3 regions of the Klebsiella sp. genome follow, and region 3 is predicted to be linked to each of the others. Evidence: predicted binding sites of a transcription regulator. Region 3 holds the regulator's gene; each other region holds the start of a gene.
What was found. The regulator PurR, encoded in region 3, represses purine synthesis genes. The targets are predictions, from matches to a motif close to CANGCAAACGTTTGCNTG.

Region 1 (5,984 bases), on a different contig from region 3:
AGTAATTTCGCAGCCAGGACTGCTGGTTGACGGAGAGTTGACGTTCGTTAATCAGAAAAATCTGGTTACGCGCCATTTCCAGCAGCAGCTCGTTATACAGACCATCAAATTCCTGATCGGCCTTTAGTACACGAGCCTGGATTTTGCCTAGCAGGTGACGAGAGTGGGCGGTACTGCCTTGCTCTTCACTGATGATGATGCGGCGCTTAAGCTCGGCAAACCGCACTTTATAAAATTCATCGAGGTTGTTGGAGTAAATTCCTAAAAAACGCATGCGTTCAATCAGCGGATTGCTTTTGTCCGCCGCTTCCTGAAGTACGCGCTCGTTAAAGGACAACCAACTGAGTTCTTTTTCGATGTATAGCTTTTCCTGGCCCATTACAACTCACACTCCGTTTTACTCACAGGACATAGACTATTATGACGAAATTTTCCGCATAGCGATTCACTGTGTCACAACAATATGACAGTAAGAAGAACTATTTCTTCGACATGATTGATTGTTAAACGATTTTAATCAAAAAAAAGCCCCGCATGGATAAAACGCAGGGCGATGGGTTATTCTTCAGCGGCGTAGCCCTGGGGCGGTAGCTTTATTTTGTCGAGCCAGGCTTCTTTGCCATCGGTACGCAGGCGACCATCGACAAACCAACTGACCACCAGCGGATAGATATCGTGCTCCTGAGCCTGGACGCGAGCGGTGATCTCATCTTCGGTATCTTCGGCGAAAACGGGTACCTTCGCCTGAAGTATTACCGGCCCGCCATCCAGCTCGTCGGTGACGAAATGCACCGATGTCCCATGTTCCTCGTCGCCATTTTCCAGCGCCTGGCGATGAGTGTGCAGGCCCGGATATTTTGGCAGCAGGGAAGGGTGGATATTCAGCAGGCGCCCATGATAGTGAGCGACAAACGCCGGGCTGAGAATGCGCATATAGCCGGCCAGTACCACTAGATCCGGCGCATAAGCGTCAATCTCGTGCATCAGTTCGCGATCGAAAGCTTCACGATTAGCGAACTCGCTGGCGGTGAGCGCATGAGCCGGAATATTGGCCTCGCGCGCGCGCTCAAGGCCGAACGCATCGGCCTTGTTGCTGAAGACTGCTCGCAGGGTGCCGTTGATTTTTTTCCGGGCGCAGGCGTCAATAATGGCCTGCAGATTACTGCCGTTGCCGGAAATCAGCACCACGATGTTTTTCATTCAATGACCACACGCTGTTCGGAATCAGAGGCTTTGATATAACCCATTTTCCACGCCTTTTCACCTTTCTCATTCAGGAAGGCGATGGCTTTGTCCGCAGCTTCAGCAGGGAGGGCGATAACCATGCCCACGCCGCAGTTAAAGGTACGATACATCTCATGGCTGCTGACGTTACCGGCAGTTTGCAGCCAGTTGAACACTTCCGGCCACTGCCATGAAGACTCATCGATGACTGCCTGAGTGTTGTCCGGCAGGACGCGCGGGATATTTTCCCAGAAACCGCCGCCAGTCAGGTGGGCGATGGCGTGAACGTCAACGTTAGCAATCAGGTCGAGAATGGATTTCACATAGATGCGGGTCGGGGCCAGCAGGTGATCCGCCAACGACTTACCGTTGAGATCGGTAGTTTGCGGGTCAACGCCGCTCACTTCGATAATTTTACGCACCAGAGAGTAACCGTTAGAGTGCGGGCCACTGGAGGCCAGAGCCACCAGCACATCGCCATCAGCTACTTTGCTGCCGTCGATAATTTCTGATTTTTCTACCACGCCGACGCAGAAACCCGCCACGTCGTAATCTTCGCCATGATACATACCCGGCATTTCCGCCGTTTCGCCGCCGACCAGCGCGCAGCCGGACTGTAAGCAACCTTCGGCGATACCGCTGATCACGCTGGCTGCGGTATCCACATCCAGTTTCCCGGTTGCGTAGTAATCCAGGAAGAACAGCGGCTCAGCACCCTGAACGACCAGGTCATTCACGCACATGGCGACCAGATCGATACCGATGGTGTCGTGACGCTTTAGATCCATCGCCAGACGCAGCTTGGTGCCGACGCCGTCTGTACCAGAAACCAGAACCGGCTCGCGGTACTTCTGCGGCAATGCGCACAGTGCGCCGAATCCGCCCAGTCCACCCATCACTTCCGGGCGACGGGTTTTCTTTACCACGCCCTTAATACGGTCGACGAGAGCGTTGCCTGCATCAATATCTACGCCGGCATCTTTATAGCTGAGAGAGGTTTTATCGGTCACTGCGAAGTCTCCACGCGTTTGCGGTAGCAATAAAAAACGGCGCAATTCTAACAGGGAAAGCAAACGTTTGCGAGCCTGCTTTGCAGCCGACGTAAAACAGCCGCTATGTGCGCAAATTTGATACTGTTCACGAAAATGAAACCGGGTACATTCTTCTGCTTGCCACTGGGTCAGGGAATCACCATCATGTTAATGAAACCGGTTTCTTTTTTATCAATAACAGATAAACCGCGAGTTGGATGGGATTTAGTAAGGGAGTCGAGGATGAAAATTGCCGCATTTGATATTGGTGGCACGGCGTTAAAAATGGGCGTAATGACCCGAGAAGGCGCGCTGTTGGATAAAGGTAAACAGTCAATAAGCGACAGCAATGGCGACCAGATTCTGCAGGCGATGCTGGCGTGGATTGCTGCCCATCCAGAATGTGAAGGGGTGGCTATCAGCGCTCCCGGTTATGTGAATCCGCACACTGGCTTTATCGAAATGGGCGGCGCCATCCGTAAATTTGATAATTTCGCCATTAAAACCTGGCTCGAAGAGCAAGTGCGTTTGCCGGTCGCCATTGAAAATGACGCTAACTGCGTGCTGCTGGCCGAGCGCTGGCAGGGCAAAGCCGCAGAAATGGCTAATTTCCTGGTTCTGACCATCGGCACCGGTATCGGCGGAGCGATTTTCTGTAATAACCAACTGGTGCATGGCGCGCGTTTTCGCGCCGGTGAATTCGGCTATATGCAAACTGCGCGTCCCGGTACCCGCGATGTGCGGCGCTACTCGATGAATGAAAACTGCACACTGCGCATTCTGCGCCATCGCTATGCTGAACATATCGGTAAATCGCTGGATGAAGTGACCGGTGAGGAAATTTTTGACCGCTACGATGCGGGCGACGCCACCTGTCGGCGTCTGGTTTCCGAGTTTTTTAACGGTCTCGGCACCGGGCTTTATAACCTCGTCAACGTGTTCGACCCGCAAACGATTTTAATCGGCGGCGGGATCGTTGAACGACCGGGCTTTCTGGCGCTGCTGCGCGAACATCTGGCCTGGTTTGGCATTGCGGACTATATCGACACCGTCAGCCACGGCAACGATGCCGGGCTGGTAGGCGCTGTTTACCATTTCAATCAGCAATATCGGTCGCATAGCGGCGACTGCGCATAGATAGGGAGAGAACATGTCTGGATTCAAAGAAGGTTTTCTGTGGGGAGGTGCGGTCGCAGCGCATCAGCTGGAAGGCGGCTGGAAAGAGGGCGGTAAAGGCGCTAGCGTCGCCGATGTGATGACCGCAGGCGCGCACGGCGTGCCGCGTGAAATCACCGATGGCGTGCAGCCGGGGAAAAACTACCCCAATCATGAGGCGATTGATTTTTACCATCGCTATAAAGACGACATTCAGCTGTTTGCCGAAATGGGCTTTAAATGCTTCCGTACCTCAATTGCCTGGACGCGTATCTTCCCGCTGGGCGATGAGCTGGAACCGAACGAAGCCGGACTGCAGTTTTATGACGATCTCTTTGATGAGTGCCTAAAGCACGGCATCGAACCGGTGATTACGCTCTCCCACTTCGAAATGCCGTACCACCTGGTGACGGAATATGGCGGCTGGCGTAACCGTAAGCTGATTGATTTCTTCGTTCGCTTTGCGCAGGTCGTGTTCACCCGCTATCAGCATAAAGTGAAGTACTGGATGACCTTTAACGAGATCAACAATCAGGCGAACTTCCACGAAGATTTTGCGCCATTTACTAACTCCGGACTGAAGTATCAGTCGGGAGAAGACCGCGAGCCGATTATGTATCAGGCGGCGCACTATGAGCTGGTAGCCAGCGCGCTGGCGGTTAAAGTGGCTCGCGAAATTAACCCGACATTGCAGATTGGCTGCATGATCGCCATGTGCCCGATTTACCCGCTGAGCTGTGCGCCCAACGATATGATGATGGCGATGAACGCCATGCATCGTCGCTACTGGTTCACTGATGTTCACGTGCGCGGAAAATATCCTCAGCACCTGCTGAACTACTTCGAGCGTCGCGGTTTTGCGCTGGATATTACCGAAGAAGATCGTGTGGCGCTGACTCAGGGCTGCGTCGACTATATCGGCTTTAGTTACTATATGTCGTTCGCCACCAAAGCGTCCGAGGATAATCCGCAGCTGGATTATGATGAAACCACCAGCCTGGTTTCCAATCCGTACGTGCAGAAGTCGGACTGGGGCTGGCAGATTGACCCGGTCGGGCTGCGCTACTCCCTGAACTGGTTCTGGGATCACTACCAGTTGCCGTTGTTTATCGTCGAGAACGGTTTTGGCGCTATCGACGTGCGCGAGCCTGATGGCTCGGTGGATGACCAATATCGTATCGACTACCTCTCTGCGCATATTGCCGAGATGAAAAAAGCAGTTGTTGAAGACGGCGTTGACCTGATGGGTTACACCCCTTGGGGCTGTATCGACCTGGTCTCGGCGGGCACTGGCGAGATGAAAAAACGCTACGGCTTTATCTATGTTGATAAAGACAATGAAGGCAACGGTACGCTTGAGCGTAGCCGCAAGAAATCTTTTGCCTGGTATCAGCAAGTTATCGGCAGCAACGGCGAAAAGCTGTAAATTGCCGCAAAGCCCCATCCAGCCCCGCGTTCGCGGGGTTTTTTTATTTTGTCTTATACTGGCTCAGGCAGCGTAAAGCATTTTGGTTGATCCCGGTCAAACATATCGGCTATGGCGTAAAAGGTAAAAGGCGGTATAATCCGGCGATTTTTTTTGTGGCTGCCCCTCAGAGGAGAAAGAGAATGAAGATCGTGGAAGTGAAACACCCACTCGTCAAACACAAGCTGGGCCTGATGCGCGAGCACGACATCAGCACCAAACGCTTCCGTGAACTCGCCTCAGAAGTGGGCAGCTTACTGACTTATGAAGCCACTGCCGATCTGGCGACCGAGAAAGTCATCATCGAAGGCTGGAACGGTCCGGTAGAAGTCGAGCAAATCAAAGGTAAGAAAATTACCGTTGTGCCGATTCTGCGCGCAGGTCTGGGAATGATGGAAGGCGTGCTTGAGCATGTGCCGAGCGCGCGTATCAGCGTTGTGGGCATCTACCGTGACGAAGAAACCCTTGAGCCGGTTCCTTACTTCCAGAAGTTGGTGTCCAATATTGACGAACGTATGGCGCTGGTAGTTGACCCGATGCTGGCAACCGGCGGTTCAATGATCGCCACTATCGACCTGCTGAAAAAAGCGGGCTGCACCAGCATTAAGGTGCTGGTTCTGGTGGCTGCGCCGGAAGGTATCGCCGCGCTGGAGAAAGCGCATCCGGATGTGGAAATGTACACTGCGTCAATTGACCAGGGGCTTAACGAGCACGGATACATTATTCCGGGGCTCGGCGATGCCGGCGATAAGATTTTTGGTACGAAATAAATGATGAAGTAGAAAAAGCCGACTTTGATAGTCGGCTTTTTTTTGAATAAAACACACCAACAACAACCAACAAACGACTCTCAGAGGAAAATGCCATGACGCGCCGTGCTATCGGGGTGAGTGAAAGACCGCCGCTTTTACAGACAATCCCGCTTAGTTTGCAACATCTGTTCGCCATGTTTGGCGCTACGGTACTGGTGCCCGTTCTGTTTCATATCAACCCGGCCACGGTACTGCTGTTTAACGGCATCGGAACGCTGTTATATCTTTTCATCTGCAAAGGCAAAATTCCGGCTTATTTAGGATCGAGCTTTGCGTTTATCTCCCCGGTGCTCCTTC
Region 2 (5,984 bases), on a different contig from region 3:
ATGGCAGCGCTTGCATTTGGTCATTTGCCGTCCATCTTTATTCCGTCCGGTCCGATGGCCAGCGGTCTGGCGAACAAAGAGAAAGTACGCATCCGTCAGCTGTACGCGGAAGGGAAAGTCGACCGCATGGCGCTGCTGGAGTCTGAAGCCGCCTCTTACCATGCGCCGGGCACTTGCACCTTCTACGGCACCGCCAATACCAACCAGATGGTGGTTGAGTTTATGGGGATGCAATTGCCGGGATCATCATTCGTACATCCGGATGCGCCGCTGCGTGAAGTATTAACCGCTGCTGCTGCCCGTCAGGTAACCCGCCTGACCGGTAACGGTAATGAGTGGATGCCGCTGGGCAAAATGTTTGACGAAAAAGTGGTGGTTAATGGGATTGTGGCGCTACTGGCGACCGGTGGCTCCACCAACCATACCATGCACCTGGTGGCGATGGCGCGTGCGGCGGGGATCATCATCAACTGGGATGATTTTTCTGACCTCTCAGACGTGGTACCGCTGCTGGCGCGTCTTTACCCGAACGGCCCGGCGGATATCAACCACTTCCAGGCGGCGGGCGGCGTACCGGTATTGGTACGCGAGCTGATGAAAGGTGGCCTGTTGCACGAAGACGTTAACACCGTGGCCGGTTTTGGTCTCTCTCGCTACACCATGGAACCGTGGCTGAATAATGGCGAGCTTGACTGGCGCGAAGGGGCGACCGCGCCGCTGGACGACCAGGTTATTGCCACCTTTGACAAACCGTTCTCTCGCCATGGTGGCACTAAAGTGCTGAGCGGCAATCTTGGTCGCGCGGTGATGAAAACTTCCGCTGTACCGGCAGAAAACCAGATTATTGAAGCGCCGGCGATTGTGTTTGAGAGTCAGCACGACGTGCTACCAGCCTTTGAAGCTGGGCTGCTGGACAAAGATTGCGTGGTAGTGGTTCGTCATCAAGGGCCAAAAGCGAACGGCATGCCAGAATTACATAAACTTATGCCGCCACTTGGTGTATTATTGGACCGCCGTTTCAAAATTGCGCTGGTGACCGATGGTCGACTATCCGGCGCATCAGGTAAAGTTCCATCAGCAATCCACGTGACGCCTGAAGCTTACGATGGTGGTCTGCTGGCGAAGGTGCGTGATGGCGATATCATCCGCGTCAATGGCCAGACCGGCGAACTTACGCTGCTGGTGGATGAGGCTGAACTGGCTGCGCGTCAGCCGCATATTCCTGACCTGAGCGGTTCGCGTGTGGGAACCGGCCGGGAAATGTTTGCTGCGCTGCGTGAGAAACTCTCCGGAGCGGAACAGGGCGCAACCTGCATCAATTTTTAAGACGATTCGATTTATAGATCTGGCGAGAGAAAATCTGATGAAAAACTGGAAAACAACTGCAGAAGCAATCCTCACCTCCGGCCCGGTTGTACCGGTAATCGTGGTGAAAAAGCTGGAACACGCTGTGCCGATGGCGAAAGCGCTGGTTGCAGGTGGCGTACGCGTACTGGAAGTGACTCTGCGTACCGACTGCGCAATGGACGCTATCCGTGCGATCGCTAAAGAAGTCCCGGAAGCGATTGTTGGTGCGGGTACCGTCACTAACGTTGAGCAACTGAAAGAAGTCACCGAAGCTGGCGCGCAGTTTGCCATCAGCCCGGGCCTGACCGAATCCCTGCTGAAAGCGGCGACCGGCGAAGGCACCATTCCGCTGATCCCGGGGATCAGCACCGTATCCGAGCTGATGCTGGGTATGCAGTATGGCCTGAAAGAGTTCAAATTCTTCCCGGCTGAAGCTAACGGTGGCGTGAAAGCGCTGCAGGCAATTGGCGGCCCGTTCGCGCACATTCGTTTCTGCCCGACTGGCGGCATTTCTCCGGCTAACTATCGCGATTATCTGGCGCTGAACAGCGTGCTGTGCATCGGTGGTTCATGGCTGGTGCCAGCGGATGCGCTGGAAGCTGGTGATTACGACCGTATCACCAAACTGGCTCGTGAAGCGGTAGAAGGCGCGAAGTAATCTTCGCGCTTTAAACTGAGGCCCGGTCAGCACAAAGCTACCGGGCTTTTATATTTTATCCTGTCACCACGACCGCCGCTGCCGCCGTTTTGGCGCGCGCAACCGCTTCATCAACGCTATCTGCTACCGCCAGAGTCACGCCCAGTCGACGCGAACCGTCAATTTCCGGCTTGCCAAACAGACGCAGTTGCAGACCTGCGCCAACCGCCGCCTGGATATTACTGAAGGTAACGTTCTGGCTACTTAACTGCGGCAGGATCACTGCCGAGGCCGCCGGGCCGTACTGGCGGATTGCGCCAATCGGTAGGCCGAGGAAGGCGCGAACGTGCAGGGCGAACTCTGATAAATCCTGCGAAATCAGCGTGACCATGCCGGTGTCGTGCGGGCGTGGTGAGACTTCGCTAAAAATCACATCATCCCCGCAGACAAATAGCTCGACGCCGAACAGGCCGTGACCGCCCAGAGCCAGCACCACTTCGCGGGCTATTTCCTGCGCACGCTCCAGCGCCAAATCGCTCATCTGCTGTGGCTGCCAGGATTCACGATAGTCGCCATCTTCCTGACGATGACCGACCGGCGCGCAGAAATGTACGCCATCCACGGCGCTCACGGTCAGCAGGGTAATTTCAAAATCAAAATTCACCACGCCTTCAACAATAACGCGACCGGCTCCGGCGCGCCCGCCTTGCTGTGCATACTGCCAGGCTTCAGCCAGCTGTTCACTGGAGCGAATAAAGCTCTGACCTTTGCCGGAAGAACTCATCACCGGCTTGACGATGCACGGCAGGCCGATCCCTGCGACAGCTTCACGAAACGCCGCTTCGCTATCGGCAAAACGATAGGCTGAGGTCGGTAGTTTCAGCTCTTCGGCAGCCAGGCGACGGATTCCCTCGCGGTTCATGGTGAGCTTCGCCGCCCGCGCGGTAGGGACGACCTTCTGCCCAGCTTGCTCCAGCGCCACCAGGGTATCGGTGGCGATAGCTTCAATTTCCGGTACGATGAAGTCAGGTTTTTCCTGTTCGATTAGCGCCTGCAAGGTTTCGCCGTGCAGCATATTGATGACATATGAACGGTGCGCTACCTGCATCGCTGGCGCGTCCGGGTAACGGTCGACGGCGATGGTTTCAATCCCCAGGCGCTGGCATTCGATAGCCACTTCTTTACCCAGTTCGCCGGACCCCAACAGCATTACCTTTGTTGCCGCAGGGCGCAGCGCCGTGCCTAATACAGTCATAACTCTCTTCCGCAGTAAAAAAACATGCGCCGCATTATAAACGAAAACGTTTGCGTCTGTCTTTATATGCGTAATTTGAGTTCAGCGTGAAAATTTGTTATACTGTATAAAAATACAGTGCAAAGAGGCTGCATCATGGCGGTTGAAATTAAATATGTGGTGATTCGCGAAGGTGAGGAAAAAATGTCTTTTGCCAGCAAAAAAGAGGCCGATGCTTACGACAAAATGCTCGATCTGGCGGAAGTGCTCAACGACTGGCTAGTTGACTGTCCGCTGACGCTTGATGAAACCCAGCGCGATAGCATGTCAATGTGGCTGGCTGAGCGCAAAGAGACCTTAAATCATATTCTGCGGTCCGGGAAACTACCGGAAGCCGAGAGCAGCGCTGATGAACAACACGTCCAGGAGGAGGTGGTTGAGGATAATGCCGACGCCGTCTCTGAAGCAGCAGCTGAAGTTCCGGCTAAACCGCGTAAAGTAAAAGCCGCCTGAGTGTGCTCTCTGCCGCCGGGTTCCCTGGCGGCAAAAATCCGCTTAAGCCCCTTTCTGAGGCTAAATTTGCGCTTCTTTAGCAGTCCATAACATTTCCTGACATCGCGTAGTTTAGGCTGGTGGTATCGCTTATCGCGCAACGAGGGAAAGTATGGCTAACTGGCTTAATCAACTGCAGTCTCTGCTGGGCCAGCAGGGGCGGTCTTCTTCATCTGACGATCAATCAAGCGACAAAAATCTGCTGTTGCCGGGTGCGCTTGGCGGGCTGGCAGGGCTACTGGTTGCCAGCAAATCGTCGCGTAAACTGTTGGCCAAATACGGCACTGGTGCGCTACTGGTCGGCGGTGGTGCGATAGCAGGCAGCGTGTTGTGGAATAAATATCAGCAAAGAATGCGTGCCGGCTCGCCACAGGAACCGGCTTACTCACCTTCAGCCTCCGCGCCCCTTCAGGCGCAATCTTCAACGCAAGTCGAGCTCGACGCCCGCAGTGAACGGCTGATTATGGCGCTGGTTTTCGCCGCCAAAAGCGATGGGCATATTGACGAACGCGAACGGGCCAGCATTGAAGAGCAGCTACGCGCAGCAAACATTGACGTGCAGGGGCGGGTGTTAATTGACAGGGCGCTGTCTCAGCCTCTCGACCCTCAGCGCCTGGCGCAGGGTATCAGCAACGAGCAAGAGGCGCTCGAAGTGTATTACATCAGCTGTGCGGTCATTGATATTGACCACTTTATGGAGCGCAGCTATCTGAATGCGCTCGGCGAAGCGCTAAACCTGCCGCAGGACGTTCGCAAAGATATCGAACAGGATATTCAGGCGCAAAAACAGGCAATAGCGCCTTAAATCCTCACGTTTCGCTTGCATCGCTGGCGACTTTTGCCACCCTTATATACCTGTCATCCTTCAGTACGCTTTGGGGCATACTGAAGGATAAATAATATAAGCCGCAGAAGACGAAGTAGATGCCACCAAAAGCAAAACGAATCCCTCATGCCATGACCTTACATGGCGATACCCGAATTGATAATTACTACTGGCTGCGTGATGACGAGCGCTCTCAGCCGGAAGTGCTTGATTATCTGCGCCGGGAAAACGAGTACGGGAAAAAAGTCATGTCTTCGCAAAGTAGCCTGCAGGACAGGGTACTGAAGGAAATTATTGATCGTATTCCACCGCGCGAAGTATCGGCACCTTACAGCAAAAATGGCTATCGTTACCGGCAGGTCTATGAGCCGGGCTGCGAATACGCTATTTATCAACGCCAGTCGGTGCTAAAAGAAGAGTGGGATGAGTGGGACGTTCTGCTCGACGGTAACAAACGGGCGGCCGGTAGCGAGTTCTATACCCTCGGCGGCTTAGGGATCTCACCGGACAACCACATCATGGCGGTCGCGGAAGATTATCTTTCACGGCGGCAATATAGCTTGCGCTTGTACTCTCTGCACAACGATAACGAATACCCTGAGGTGCTGGAAAACGTCTCGCCTGATTTTGCCTGGAGTAACGATTCACAGACCCTGTGGTATGTGCGTAAACATCCGACCACGCTGCTCCCGTATCAGGTCTGGCGCCATCGTCTTGGTACCCCAGCCAGTTCAGATATCCTGGTATATGAAGAGCAGGACGATACTTTCTACGTCAGCGTTCACAAAACTACCTCCCAACAGTTTGTGGTGATTTATCTGGCCAGCGCGACCACCAGCGAAGTACTGCTGCTGAATGCAGAGATGACCGATGCTGAGCCGATCTGCTTTCTGCCGCGGCGCAAAGATCATGAATACAGTCTCGATCACTATCAGCATGCCTTTTATCTGCGATCTAACCGTGAAGGTAAGAACTTTGGCCTTTATCGCAGCACACTGCGCGATGAGCAGCAGTGGGAAACCTTAATTCCTGCCCGCCACGAGGTGATGCTGGAAGGCTTTACCCTGTTTACCGACTGGTTGGTGGTCGAAGAACGTCAGCATGGGCTGACCAGTCTGCGGCAGATCAATCGCAAAACGCGGGAGTCACAGGGCATTGCGTTTGACGATCCGGCCTATGTGACCTGGCTCTCTTATAACCCGGAGCCAGAAACTTCCCGTCTGCGTTACGGCTACTCCTCCATGACCACGCCGGATACGCTATTTGAACTGGACATGAATACCGGCGAGCGGCGGGTGCTCAAACAACAGGAAGTAAAAGGTTTTGATGCCAGCCATTACCGCAGCGAGCACCTGTGGATCAAAGTTCGTGATGGCGTTGAGGTTCCG
Region 3 (5,984 bases):
GCCGCACATTTCCGCAGAAACCCTGGAATATCATTACGGTAAACACCACCAGGCCTACGTCACCAATCTCAACAACCTGATCAAAGGCACCGCGTTTGAAGGCAAGACCTTAGAAGAGATCGTTCGCTCTTCCGATGGCGGAGTTTTTAACAACGCTGCTCAGGTCTGGAACCACACCTTCTACTGGAACTGCCTGGCACCAAACGCTGGCGGCGAACCTGAAGGTGAACTGGCGGCAGCTATCGCTAAATCCTTCGGCAGCTTTGCTGATTTCAAAGCAAAATTCACCGACGCGGCAGCGAAAAACTTTGGTGCTGGCTGGACCTGGCTGGTGAAAAACGCTGATGGTAGCCTGGCGATTGTTTCCACCAGCAACGCCGGTACGCCGCTGACCAGCGATGCAACCCCGCTGCTGACCGTGGATGTCTGGGAACACGCTTACTACATCGACTACCGTAATGCGCGTCCGAACTATCTGGAACACTTCTGGGCGCTGGTGAACTGGAAATTTGTGGCGGCTAATCTGGCGGCATAAAAGCAAACCGCAGAAGGATTGCGCCTTCTGCGGTTATTTTTCACTTCACAGACAATTCACATACTATTCATGAACGATTAGTGGTTAGCAAAAGCCTCTTCTGGCTGCGATCGACCGCTAAAAAACACCAGCAGTAGCGCAACGCCCGCAATGATCGCTCCCATCACGGGTACGAATGCATAGCCCAGCCCACCCGTTATCACCGCACCACCGGCGGCTGCGCCTAACGCATTACCGAGGTTGAAAGCGCCGATATTAACCGACGATGACAACCCAGGAGCTTCGTGAGCCACGCGCATCACGCGCATCTGCAGCGGCGGAACCACGGCAAAAGTCGCGGCACCCCAGACAACCATGCTGATAGCCGCACCAATTTGTGACTGGGCCAGCAGCGGGATCGCCAGCATGATCACCATTAACAGCAGCAGAAAGCCCTTCAACGTCCCGGAAACCGAGCGGTCGGCAAACTTACCGCCAAGGTAGTTACCCAGCGAGAAGCCTACACCAATCAATACCAGCATCGCGGTCACAAACAGTGGCGATGCGTTAGTGATGCTGTGCAGGACCGGTGATATATAGGTGTAAAGCGTAAACATCGCCCCTGCCCCCAGAACGGTGGTCAGCAGCGCTGATAGCACCTGTGGGCGCATCAGTACTGAAAGTTCCTGCTTAACATCAGGCCGCTCACCCGCGCTTCCTTTTGGCAGGGAAAACCACAGGCTGACCATCGCCACCACGCCGAGACCCGCCGTTGCAAGGAACGACATTCGCCAGCCGATAGTTTCCCCCAACCAGGTCGCCGCCGGAACGCCGCCAATGTTGGCAATTGTCAGCCCCATAAACATGGTCGCCACGGCGCTGGCCTGCTTATGCTTCGGCACTACGCTCGCCGCTACTACTGAGCCGAGTCCAAAAAAAGCGCCGTGATTGAGGCTGGTAATAATGCGCGACAGCAGTAGCGTGGTGTAATCTGGTGCAATTGAAGAGAGTACGTTACCGAGAGTAAAAATCGCCATCAGGAAAATCAGCGCATTTCTGCGCGCACGGTGCGAAAGCAACAGAGTCATCAGCGGCGCGCCAACCATCACCCCAATGGCATAGGCACTAATAAGCATTCCCGCAGCCGGAATAGAGACATCCACGCCTTTGGCGATAACCGGTAATAGCCCCATTGGGGAGAACTCGGTAGTACCGATACCGAAGGCACCGATCGCCAGAGCGAGCAGGGGAAAGTTGATTTTCATTCAATGACTCCATCGGGCCGTCTTCAGCGACGGCATCTCATCAGAAGCCAAAAGCATGACATCAATCACAGAAAAACAAAAGTAAACGAAATGGCAAAATATTTTTGCGAAATTGATAATAATGGCGGAAAAAGAAAAGGGAGAACGATGCCTCCCTCATATTGGAATTAGTGCAGTATGGCGGTCAGCCCTGCGGCGACAATCAAACCCAGAACAATAATCGTCGTTGTCAGCGAAAACTTTAAATCTGTATCCATCAATTTTTCCCCTTGATTATCCCCACATGAAAAGTGAGCTTGCTCATTTTTACATAGATTAGCGCAAATATCTTCCGAGATTTAGAGGGATGCACATTTTTGCTCTTCCCCTTTGCCCCAAGATCGGACAAAATCCCACGCTAATTTGAAAGCGTATCGGCCATTGACCCCTTCCTGTCGTTCTGTGTCGTTTTCCCGACGTGATGTAATGATTAATTTTGGCATCAGGGTGTGTACAGGCAAACGTTTACGTACCGATAAACGGACGATCAGGTCAAGGTCTGGAGTGAGAAGTAATGGCAACTATTAAAGATGTAGCGAAGCGCGCAAACGTTTCCACTACAACAGTATCACATGTAATTAACAAAACGCGTTTCGTTGCGGAAGAGACGCGCAACGCTGTGTGGGCTGCGATTAAAGAACTGCACTACTCCCCCAGCGCCGTTGCTCGCAGCCTGAAGGTTAATCACACTAAGTCTATCGGATTGCTGGCGACCAGCAGTGAAGCGGCCTATTTTGCCGAAATTATCGAATCCGTTGAGAAAAGTTGCTTCCAGAAGGGCTATACCCTGATTCTCGGCAACGCATGGAACGATCCGGAGAAACAGCGCGCCTACCTGTCAATGATGGCGCAGAAGCGCGTGGACGGCCTGCTGGTGATGTGTTCTGAGTATCCTGAGTCGGTATTGAGCATGCTGGAAGAGTATCGCCATATTCCGATGGTCGTGATGGACTGGGGTGAAGCAAAAGCCGACTTTACCGACTCGGTTATCGATAACGCCTTCGAAGGGGGTTATATTGCCGGGCGCTATCTGGTGGAACGCGGTCATCGCGAAATTGGCGTGATCCCCGGCCCGCTTGAGCGGAACACCGGTGCCGGCCGCCTGGCCGGCTTTATGAAAGCGATGGAAGAAGCGCAGATCAACGTTCCTGAAAACTGGGTAGTGCAAGGTGATTTCGAGCCGGAATCCGGCTACCGCGCGATGCAGCAAATCCTCAGCCAGCACCATCGCCCGACGGCGATTTTCTGCGGCGGGGATATCATGGCGATGGGCGCTATCTGTGCGGCTGATGAAATGGGTCTGCGCGTGCCGCAGGATATTTCGCTGATCGGTTATGACAATGTGCGCAACGCCCGCTACTTCAGCCCGGCGCTGACCACCATCCATCAGCCAAAAGATTCTCTGGGCGAAGCGGCCTTCAATATGCTGCTGGACCGCATCGTCAACAAGCGCGAAATTTCCCAGTCTATTGAAGTACATCCGCGCCTGGTCGAACGTCGATCCGTGGCCGACGGCCCGTTTGTCGATTATCGCCGTTAATTCTCCTCGCGGGGCCGGCTATTCCGGCGCCCGCAGCCACTCCCTGTTCAGCGTTTCACTGTCGCCAAGGTAATCCAGCAGCCACATCAGCGCCGGTGAAGCGTCGCTTTGTTGCCACGTCAGGCAGCAGGCCGCATCAGGGAATGGGTTTTCCAGCGCCAGAGCCGTCCATTCTCCGCTATCAATTCGCTGCTGTGCAAAATGCTTTGGCACCATGCCAACACACAACCCTGCGCTGAGGCAGGTCGCGGAAGCGTCCCAGTCTGGCACCACCACCCTCTTCTGATTATCCAGCAGCCATGTCGTGCGTTTCGGTAGCGAGCGCGAAGTATCTTCCCGTACTAGCGACGGCCAGTTGCGTAACACATCGTCGCTTAGCGGGCCGTCCATTTTCGCCAACGGATGATCGCTGGCCACCACGCAATCCCAACTCAGCATCCCCATATCGCGAAACGCATAGCGCCCGCCGACGGGAATTGAGCGCGTCGCACCGATAGCTAATTCCACGCGGCCATCAGCTAACGCATCCCAGACACCGTTGAATACCTCCTGAAAGACAATCAGTTCAACGTCATCAAAATGACGATAGAAATCAACGATCATTTGCCGCATGCGCGCCGGTTTGACGATGTCATCGACAGCAATGGATAGCTGCCCGCGCCAACCGTTGGCTATCTGCTGGCATTGCTGACGAGTGATCTGCATTTTTTTGATAACAGAGCGCCCTTCCTGCAAAAACCAGACCCCGGCCGGGGTTAATTCGACATCGCGGTGACGGCGTTCAAAGAGCGGAACCGCCAGCCACTCTTCCAACTGACGCACGGTATAACTCACCGCTGAAGGTACGCGGTGTAGCTCCTGCGCCGCTGCGCTAAAACTGCCGTTACGCGCGACAGCATCAACCACCTCAAGTGAGTATTCTGACCACATATTCTGCCTACAAAATTTTTGAATCCACCTGACAAATATTAGCGTTTCACAAGCCCGAATGCACTCCCTACACTCTGCCGCACCGTACCTGCATCAATAACAAGAGAATTTTATGCAACAATTGCAACAACCTGGGAAAGGATTTTTAGTTTGGCTGGCCGGGCTCAGCGTGCTCGGCTTTCTGGCCACCGATATGTATCTGCCGGCTTTCGCCGCGATCCAACAAGATCTCAACACTTCAGCGGCTTCAGTCAGCGCCAGCCTGAGCTTGTTCCTGGCAGGCTTTGCCATTGGACAGCTTTTTTGGGGGCCGCTCTCCGACCGTTACGGACGCAAGCCGGTACTGCTAAGCGGCCTGGTCATTTTCGCTATCGGCTGTCTGGGGATGCTTTGGGTGCAAGATGCCACACTGATGCTGGCGCTGCGCTTCATTCAGGCGATTGGCGTTTGCGCCGCCGCCGTGACCTGGCAAGCGATGGTGACCGATTACTACCCAGCCCATCGCACAAACCGTATTTTTGCCGCCATTATGCCGCTGGTGGGCTTGTCTCCAGCACTGGCGCCGCTGCTCGGCAGCTGGCTGCTGGTTCATTTCGAATGGCAGGCTATTTTCGCCGTTCTGTTCGCGATAACCCTGTTACTCATGCTGCCTGCCCTGCGTCTGAAAGCGGCGAAAAAGACGGTTGTCGGCACCCAGCAGAAGCTGACTTTCCTTGCCCTACTACGCTCGCGCGAATACAGCGGCAACGTGCTGATTTATGCCGCCTGCTCCGCCAGCTTTTTCGCATGGTTGACCGGCTCGCCATTTATTCTTCACGAGATGGGCTACAGCCCGACCGTTATCGGCCTGAGCTACGTTCCGCAAACTATTGCGTTTCTGGTTGGCGGTTACGGCTGCCGTGCGGCTTTACAAAAATGGTCAGGGCAGCAGATCCTGCCGTGGCTGCTGGTGATTTTCTCCATCAGCGTTGCCGCTACCTGGCTGGTAGGTTTACAGGCTAATGCCACGCTTGTCGGATTAATGATTCCGTTCTGCGCAATGGCGGTGGTAAATGGCGGTATTTATCCTATCGTCGTTGCTCAGGCGCTGAAGCCGTTCCCGCAGGCGACCGGTCGCGCCGCAGCTTTGCAAAATACCTTACAGTTGGGTCTTTGCTTTATCGCCAGTCTGCTGGTTTCTACGCTGATAGCAACACCGCTGCAAACCACCACCAGCGTGATGCTTATCTCCATTGTACTGGCCGGTATCGGTTACCGTATGCAGTACAAGGCCACTGCGCTGGCAACAGAATCGTCACATGCTTAAGGTAATCTTCAGATAGTGTTAAGGTCCAGTAATTAGCTTGCTAACATATTTTTATTGAAAGCCTGTTTTTAGCGGCCTATACTGGATCCGGCATCACATAAATAGAAAGATTAATTGATTTAACGGGAGCAGGATGCGTCCCGTTTCTCCATGGAAGGCCTTTCGGCAAGGGTTATCTCCCTTCCTCTGTTCTACGTCGGATAGCAGCCTCACGGATTGTCCGTGAGATTTCTCACAAAGCCAGAAAAGCGTCTACGCTGTTTTAAGGTTCTGATCACTTGGGCGTGATGGAGAAGCTATGAGTTCATCGTGTATAGAAGAAGTAAGCGTACCAAATGATGATTGGTACCGGATTGTCGCTGAATTATTAGGCCGTGCGGGCATCGAAAT

Region 1: the regulator PurR is predicted to act here: its motif matches at 2,291-2,308, upstream of purM (phosphoribosylformylglycinamidine cyclo-ligase).
Region 2: the regulator PurR is predicted to act here: its motif matches at 3,279-3,296, upstream of purT (formate-dependent phosphoribosylglycinamide formyltransferase).

The regions. Positions count from the first base shown of each region.
Region 1 covers NZ_JAPUEW010000068.1:71,008-76,991, reverse strand. Annotated here, with positions in the region: gene ppk1 (polyphosphate kinase 1) at 1-379, opposite strand, end outside; gene purN (phosphoribosylglycinamide formyltransferase) at 559-1,200, opposite strand; gene purM (phosphoribosylformylglycinamidine cyclo-ligase) at 1,197-2,234, opposite strand; gene bglK (beta-glucoside kinase BglK) at 2,499-3,392, shown strand; gene QVF11_RS20740 (6-phospho-beta-glucosidase) at 3,406-4,836, shown strand; gene upp (uracil phosphoribosyltransferase) at 5,019-5,645, shown strand; gene uraA (uracil permease) at 5,741-5,984, shown strand, end outside.
Region 2 covers NZ_JAPUEW010000041.1:85,710-91,693, forward strand. Annotated here, with positions in the region: gene edd (phosphogluconate dehydratase) at 1-1,326, shown strand, start outside; gene QVF11_RS11225 (bifunctional 4-hydroxy-2-oxoglutarate aldolase/2-dehydro-3-deoxy-phosphogluconate aldolase) at 1,364-2,005, shown strand; gene purT (formate-dependent phosphoribosylglycinamide formyltransferase) at 2,061-3,239, opposite strand; gene QVF11_RS11235 (YebG family protein) at 3,375-3,731, shown strand; gene QVF11_RS11240 (tellurite resistance TerB family protein) at 3,883-4,575, shown strand; gene ptrB (oligopeptidase B) at 4,695-5,984, shown strand, end outside.
Region 3 covers NZ_JAPUEW010000042.1:98,073-104,056, reverse strand. Annotated here, with positions in the region: gene sodB (superoxide dismutase [Fe]) at 1-535, shown strand, start outside; gene QVF11_RS12435 (MFS transporter) at 613-1,779, opposite strand; gene cydH (cytochrome bd-I oxidase subunit CydH) at 1,947-2,036, opposite strand; gene purR (HTH-type transcriptional repressor PurR) at 2,333-3,358, shown strand; gene punR (DNA-binding transcriptional activator PunR) at 3,377-4,288, opposite strand; gene punC (purine nucleoside transporter PunC) at 4,410-5,594, shown strand; gene cfa (cyclopropane fatty acyl phospholipid synthase) at 5,893-5,984, shown strand, end outside.